DNA from 3 places in the Arthrobacter sp. RT-1 genome. Region 3 is predicted to be linked to each of the others. Evidence: predicted binding sites of a transcription regulator. Region 3 holds the regulator's gene; each other region holds the start of a gene.
What was found. Region 3 encodes HrcA, which represses chaperone genes, less so after heat shock. Its sites were predicted from a motif close to TTNGCACTCGNNNNNNNCGAGTGCNAA; they were not measured.

Region 1 (2,261 bases), on a different contig from region 3:
ACACCCAGGAAGCCAGCGACATCCGCGGGTTGTATGCCGGCGCACGGGCGGGAAGCATCGTGTTCCTGGTGGCGTCCCTGCTCGCTGCCGCCGTTGCGGCCGTGGTGCTCTACCGCGGCAGGAATCAGGGAAGGCGGGATTCCGACGGCGGCGAGGACGTGGACTTCGACGACCTGGGACGCTGAGGCCGCTGGCCGGCGCTGGTCAGCAGGACCCCGGATATCACCAGGATTCCGCCCAGCACCTGTGCCGCGGTGATGGGCTGGCCGAGCAGCACGGTGATGATGGCGGTGAAGACGGCGATCAGGTTCAGGTAGTTGCCGGCGTTGGCCGCAGAAGTCCGCTTGAGTGCCAGGTTCCACAGCAGGTAGGAGCCCAGCGAGGGGAACAGGGCGATGAACGCCAGGGACCAGCCTTCGGCCGGAGTGGACGGCAGCCCGGCCCCGGTTGCTGCCGCGATGGGTGCCAGGACCACTGCAGCCATGGCCACCTGCACGGCCGTTGCGGTGATCGCGGGGAGGGCAAGCCGCCTGGCGATGATCGTGTAGAAACCCCAGACGGTGATGGCTGCCACAATCAGCAGCTCTCCGGTGTTGATGGAAAAGGTCAGCAGGCGGGACAGGTCGCCGCCTGACAAAACCATCAGCACGCCGGCCAGGCCCAGTGCGATCCCCAGCCAGCTCACCGGGCGCGGCCGGTCCTTGAGCAGGACCACGGCGAGCACCATGATCAGGGCCGGGTTGGCGGCCGTCACCAGGGAAGCGTTCAGGGCCGACGTGTGCTGCAGTGCGCTGTACAGCAGCAGGGTGTAGCCGCTCATGCCCAGAGCGCTCAGCAGCAGCAGTACCGGCCAGCGGCGCAGCACGGCGCGCCAGTCCGGCCGGTCAACGGCCTGCGCCAGCAGGAGCAGCGGCACCGCGGCCAGGGCCCAACGCCAGAAGGTCAGCTGCAACGGCTCCATGGTCTGCATCGCGGCTTGGCCCACCACGAAGTTTCCGGCCCAGAACAGGTTCGCAAGGATCAGGTATACGGCGGCTCGCACCGCTTCAATGTACACGCCACCGTGTACGCGGATGACGAAACGCTGGCACTCGCCTTGACCGAGTGCTAACCCGCACATAGAGTCTTCATTAGCACTCTCCCTAGGAGGGTGCTAACACATGAAGAGCTGCCAGCCAGGCTGCTGCCGGCACCGCGACGACGGTTTGCCAGCCACGGCGGAAAGCTTTCCAGTCCACGAATTTGCTGACGAAAAGGAGAGGTCCGAGTGTCGGTCTCTATTAAGCCTCTTGAGGATCGTATTGTTGTCCGCCCGCTCGAAGCCGAGCAGACCACGGCTTCCGGCCTGGTCATCCCGGACTCCGCACAGGAGAAGCCGCAGGAAGGCGAAGTTGTTGCAGTTGGCCCCGGCCGCTTTGAGGATGGCAACCGCGTTCCTGTCGACGTAGCCGTCGGCGACGTCGTCATCTACTCCAAGTACGGCGGAACCGAAGTCAAGACCGGCGGCACCGAGTACCTCGTGCTGTCCGCCCGCGACGTCCTGGCGATCGTCGTAAAGTAACTCTCCGGATCCCCGTGCCGCTGGTCATGCTTACTGCTGGTCAGCTGCGCGGGGTTCTGTCTTGAAAGGACAAAACCATGGCAAAGCAGCTTGCGTTTAACGACGCTGCCCGCCGGTCTCTTGAAGCCGGCATCGACAAGCTCGCCAACACCGTCAAGGTGACGCTCGGCCCCCGCGGCCGCAACGTTGTCCTGGACAAGAAGTGGGGCGCGCCCACCATCACGAACGACGGCGTCACCATCGCCCGCGAAGTCGAGCTGGACGACCCGTACGAAAACCTTGGCGCACAGCTGGCCAAGGAAGTAGCCACCAAGACCAACGACGTTGCCGGCGACGGCACCACCACCGCCACGGTCCTGGCCCAGGCACTGGTCAAGGAAGGCCTGCGCAACGTAGCTGCCGGCGCTGCTCCCGGCCAGATCAAGCGCGGCATCGAGGTTTCCGTCGAAGCCGTCGCTGCACGCCTGCTGGAGAACGCCCGTCCCGTTGAAGGCACCCAGGTTGCCAACGTTGCGGCCATCTCCGCGCAGAGCGAAGAGATCGGCGAGCTCCTGGCCGAGGCCTTCGGCAAGGTGGGCAAGGATGGTGTGATCACCATCGAGGAATCCTCCACCACGCAGACCGAACTGGTCCTCACGGAGGGCATGCAGTTCGACAAGGGCTACCTGTCCCCGTACTTCGTCACCGACGCGGAACGCCA
Region 2 (2,261 bases), on a different contig from region 3:
GTCAAGCATTCAGTAATCTAAGGACCGGCCGCCACCTGCTTGGGGGCGCCACGGAAACCGCCAAACGGCGGGCAACGGAGGACATGCACCATGCCTGAAAAGACGAACACGAGGCACGCCTTCGACGCTGCCGCCAAGGACGGCATCCGCACAGCGCACCGGCGGCGCAGGGCAACACTGACTCCCGCCGATCTGGAGGCCGCCGGGGCTGCCCTCGCCGTCCACGGTGCGGCGTGGGCGGAATCCCTCTCCGGCGGGAAGCCGGCCACGTTCTGCGTGTACTTGGGCATAGGTGTGGAACCGCCCACCCTTCCCCTGATCACCGCCCTCCACGGCAACGGCCACCAGGTCCTGCTTCCCGTCTGCGAACCCGGCAGGGAACTCAGCTGGGTTTTCTGGAGCCCGGAGGCCGGATTCGAGCGCAGCAAGTATGCGCCCATCCTGGAACCTGCCGGGCCCCGGCACGGACCCGATGTGGCGGGCGAAGCGACGGCCCTGTTCATCCCGGCAACCGCAGTGGATCTTGAGGGCAACAGGGTGGGCCAGGGCGGTGGCTATTACGACAAGTTCCTTGGTCATCTTGCGACCGCCGGGAAGGAAATTCCGCTGGCCGCTGTTATCTACGACGATGAACTGCTTCCGGCCGGGCACATTCCCGCTGAAGAGTTCGACCGTCCCGTACCCGCCGTCCTGGCACCGTCCGGGCTCAGGTCGCTCGCCAGCGGAGTTTGAGTCCAGGTGGCGGGGGCGCCGGAGGATGATAGAATTAGCACTCAGGCCCTGCGACTGCTAATGGATTACCAGGTGGCAGCACGGGACCTCTCGTTTGCCCAAGAGGAGGAGCACCAGTGCCAACATATGCTTACGCCTGCAAGGATTGCGGCCATGCCTTCGATATTGTCCAGTCTTTCTCGGACAGCTCATTGACGTCCTGCCCCGAGTGCGAGGGCACCCTGCGCAAGAAGTTCAACAGCGTGGGCGTCGTGTTCAAGGGCTCGGGCTTCTACCGCACCGACTCCCGCGACTCCAAGGGCAGCACCGTGTCTGCAGCGCCTGCGTCCACCGCACCGGCTCCCGCAGCTGCCCCCGCGGCCTCCGTTCCGGCGGCTGCCGCCAGCTGATTCAGCGTCCGCCATTTCGACGGCGGCCCCGCGCCTTGTGACTGGACGTCCCCATGGGACGTTGTCCACATAGGCGCGGGGCCGCTGTCGTTTGCTTTTGCAACGCCCTTAGCGTGGGTTCATGCCTGCACACCCGTTTCGCGCCCGCCGGGACACCCCCCTGTTCCTCCACCGCAACCGGAGGCCCCGTTCTTCCGGCCGTTCCGGGACCAGCCGCCCGGCTGCGAGATTCGCGGGATGGCTGAGCCGCAACCGGCGCCTTGCCGTCGCACTGCTTCTGTGCGCGGCGGCAGCACTCACGGTCCATCAGCTGACTCCGGCACCGGTTTACACCGTGAGCGCACTGGCTGCCGCCCGGGACCTGCCTGCCGGGTCAGCCATGGCGGCGGCAGACCTTGCCCAAGTACAGGTGCCTCCGGGCATGCTGGCGGACGGGTTCCTCCGCGACCAGGCCGAGGCGGCCGGGAAACAACTGGCAGCTCCGCTACGCAAGGGCCAGTTGCTGACGGACGCCCAGCTGGTGGGTCCCGGCCTGCTGACGGGCAGCGCGCCGGGTTCAGCTGCCGTTCCCTTGAGGATGGCCGACCCCTCGTCCATCCAGCTGGTGTCCCCGGGCCAGCTGGTCAACGTGGTACTGACAGCAGCCAACGGCTTCGACCAGCAGGAACCGTCGGAGGTCCTTGCCTCCGGTGTGCCGGTGCTGTGGACGTCCACAAAGGGCGGCCAGGGCGGGCAGTGGCTCGGAACCCAGGAGACCGACGGCCTGATTGTGGTGGCCGCCGATGCGGCACAGGCAGCCCGGCTCGCCGGGGCGTCAACCAAGGGCAAACTGTTTTTCGTCCTGGTGGGACCTCCCTGACCGGCCGCAGAAAACTACTCCCGAGCTACCGCTCGGAGTCAGCCCCAGTGCGGCGGTTTCTGTTCCTTCAGCCAGGCGTCGTGGTCATCCTCGCGGTCGCCCCAGGCGCGGGGATCGTCTTCCGACGCCGTCCTAGGCAGGATTCCTTCGGTACCACCCTGCGCGGGCCCGGGAGCTGGAGCGGCCGCGGTGTCAGCCGATGCCGGCCCGCCGTCGGCAGCGCTGTTGTTCTTCTCTTCGATGGTCATGTGGCCCGCCTCCTTGCTGCTGTCCGTTTCACC
Region 3 (2,261 bases):
GGTGGTGTCATAGACGCGCCGCTTTTGGGGGTCGGAAAGGACCTCGTACGCGTGGGTTACTGCCTTGAAGCGGTCTGCGGCGTCCTCACCCGGGTTAACGTCCGGGTGCAGGGTCCGGGCCAGCTTGCGGTAGGCCTTCTTGATTTCTTCGCCGGTGGCCTCCGGTGAGACTCCAAGGACGTCATAGTGGCTGCTCAAAGTTCGTATCTCTTCCTTGTTGTACTGCCTGCATGCGGGGTGCCCTGCCCGTGGTTCCGGCTGCCTAAGCGCCGGGACCGCCGGTCAGGGTCCCAGGATCCGGGAAAGGTAACGGGCAACAGCCCTGACGGCGGCCATGGTGGTGGGATAGTCCATGCGCGTCGGCCCCAGCACGCCAATCTTGGCCGTGCTGTCCGGGCCGTATCCCGTGGCCACGACGGACGCCTCGGAAAGGCCGTCGTAGGGGTTCTCGCGGCCGATGCTGACGGCCACGCCGCGGTGGTCCTGCGCCATCTCGCTCAAGAGCCGCAGCATGACCACCTGCTCCTCAAGGGCTTCCAGGACGGGGCCGATGCTGAGCGGGAAATCGACGTTGGACCGCGCAAGGTTCGCCGTTCCCGCCATCACCATCCGGTCCTCACGGCTGCTGTGCGCCAGCACCTCCAGCCCGTGGGCCAGCGCCTGCGCGGCCGGCCTCTGGCTGGGACTGACCGCCGACACCACGGCCGGAAGTGACTGGGCCAGCTGGCCCAGCGGCGTTCCTGAAAGGGAACCCAGGAACCGGGTCCGCAAGGCGGCCAGGGCGTCGTCCCCCAGGTCCTGCCCGACGTCGATGACCCGCTGTTCCACCTTGCCGCTGTTCGCAATGAGCACCACCAGCACCTTGCGGGGAGCAAGCAGGACGAATTCGATGTGCCGGATCAGGGCACGGCTCAGGTGCGGATACTGGACAACCGCCACCTGGTTGGTCAGCTGCGACAGCAGGCGGACCGTCCGGTCCAGGACGTCGTCAAGGTCGTCAGAGCCCTCCAGCAACGACTGGATGGCCCGGCGCTCGGCCTGCGACAGGGGTTTGACGGCCGAAATCTGGTCGACGAACAGACGGTAGCCCTTGTCCGTGGGAATCCGGCCCGCGCTGGTGTGCGGGGCGGTGATCAGGCCCTCGTCCTCCAGCGCCGCCATATCGTTGCGGATTGTCGCACTGGAGACGCCAAGATGATGCCTCTCGACCAGGGCCTTGGATCCCACCGGCTCGCGGGAGTGGACGTAGTCCTCCACGATGGCCCGCAGTACTTCCAGCTTGCGTGGCTCGCTCACACTCCACCTCCATCCAGGGTCAGGGCGGCCGTGCCGCCCGCACCGTGCCACCACCAGGGTTAGCACTCGACATGCCTAAGTGCTAACAGTCTATTATGCCCCGGGCCGTTGTTAGCATTGGTACCGCTCCGGGCGAAATTCCGGTGGCACTGATCTAGCGCTAGGCGGAGTCGATCCATGGATTACCAGAACTGGGGCCCCCGGGACATGTCCGCGCCCGTCCGGACCCAATTGCCCGAAGTGCCCGTTGAGCGCGGCATGGTGCTGGAGGACGTCCAGTCCGGTTGGGTCGGCGCCGTCACCCGGGTGGAAAAGTCCGGCGGAATGCACGTGGTGGTCCTCGAGGACCGCCGCGGGAAGTCACGGACCTTCCGGCTGGGCTTCGGTTTCCTCCTCGAAGGCCGCGCAATCCGCCTGATGCCCCCGGCACCCCGTCCGGCGACGGCCGCCCCCGCCGCCGGAAGGACTGCCTCCGGCTCGGTGCGGATTGCCGGCCAGCGCGCACAGGTAGCCAAGGCCAGCCGCATCTGGGTGGAGGGAAAGCACGACGCCGAACTGGTGGAAAAAGTGTGGGGAGACGACCTCCGGGTGGAGGGCATCGTCGTCGAACCCCTGCACGGCATTGACGACCTGGCCGGCGCGGTGGCCGACTTCCGGCCCGGACCGGGACGGCGCCTGGGCGTGCTCGTGGACCACCTGGTGCCGGACTCCAAGGAGTCGCGCATTGCCGATGCCGTCATGGCGTCTCCCGGCGCGGCCGGGAACGTGCTCATCGTGGGCCATCCCTACGTGGACGTGTGGCAGGCCATCCGGCCCGCTGTCCTCGGCATCGAGAAGTGGCCCGTTGTGCCGCGCGGGCAGGACTGGAAGACCGGGATCCTGGCCGCTTTCGGCTGGCCCCACGACACGAAGGAAGACATCGGGCTTGGATGGCAGAAGCTGTTGGGGGCCGTCCGCAGCTATGC

Region 1: a site for HrcA is predicted at 1,085-1,111, ahead of groES (co-chaperone GroES). Genes of this name have one in related genera too.
Region 2: a site for HrcA is predicted at 767-793, ahead of DXK94_RS12220 (FmdB family zinc ribbon protein). Genes of this name have one in related genera too.

The regions. Positions count from the first base shown of each region.
Region 1 covers NZ_QRGQ01000012.1:263,461-265,721, reverse strand. Annotated here, with positions in the region: gene DXK94_RS12340 (hypothetical protein) at 1-185, shown strand, start outside; gene DXK94_RS12335 (DMT family transporter) at 125-1,042, opposite strand; gene groES (co-chaperone GroES) at 1,268-1,561, shown strand; gene groL (chaperonin GroEL) at 1,639-2,261, shown strand, end outside.
Region 2 covers NZ_QRGQ01000012.1:235,393-237,653, forward strand. Annotated here, with positions in the region: gene DXK94_RS12215 (5-formyltetrahydrofolate cyclo-ligase) at 91-732, shown strand; gene DXK94_RS12220 (FmdB family zinc ribbon protein) at 849-1,121, shown strand; gene DXK94_RS12225 (RcpC/CpaB family pilus assembly protein) at 1,243-1,980, shown strand; gene DXK94_RS12230 (DUF4011 domain-containing protein) at 2,019-2,261, opposite strand, start outside.
Region 3 covers NZ_QRGQ01000024.1:161,636-163,896, reverse strand. Annotated here, with positions in the region: gene dnaJ (molecular chaperone DnaJ) at 1-198, opposite strand, end outside; gene hrcA (heat-inducible transcriptional repressor HrcA) at 283-1,296, opposite strand; gene DXK94_RS16405 (DUF3097 family protein) at 1,474-2,261, shown strand, end outside.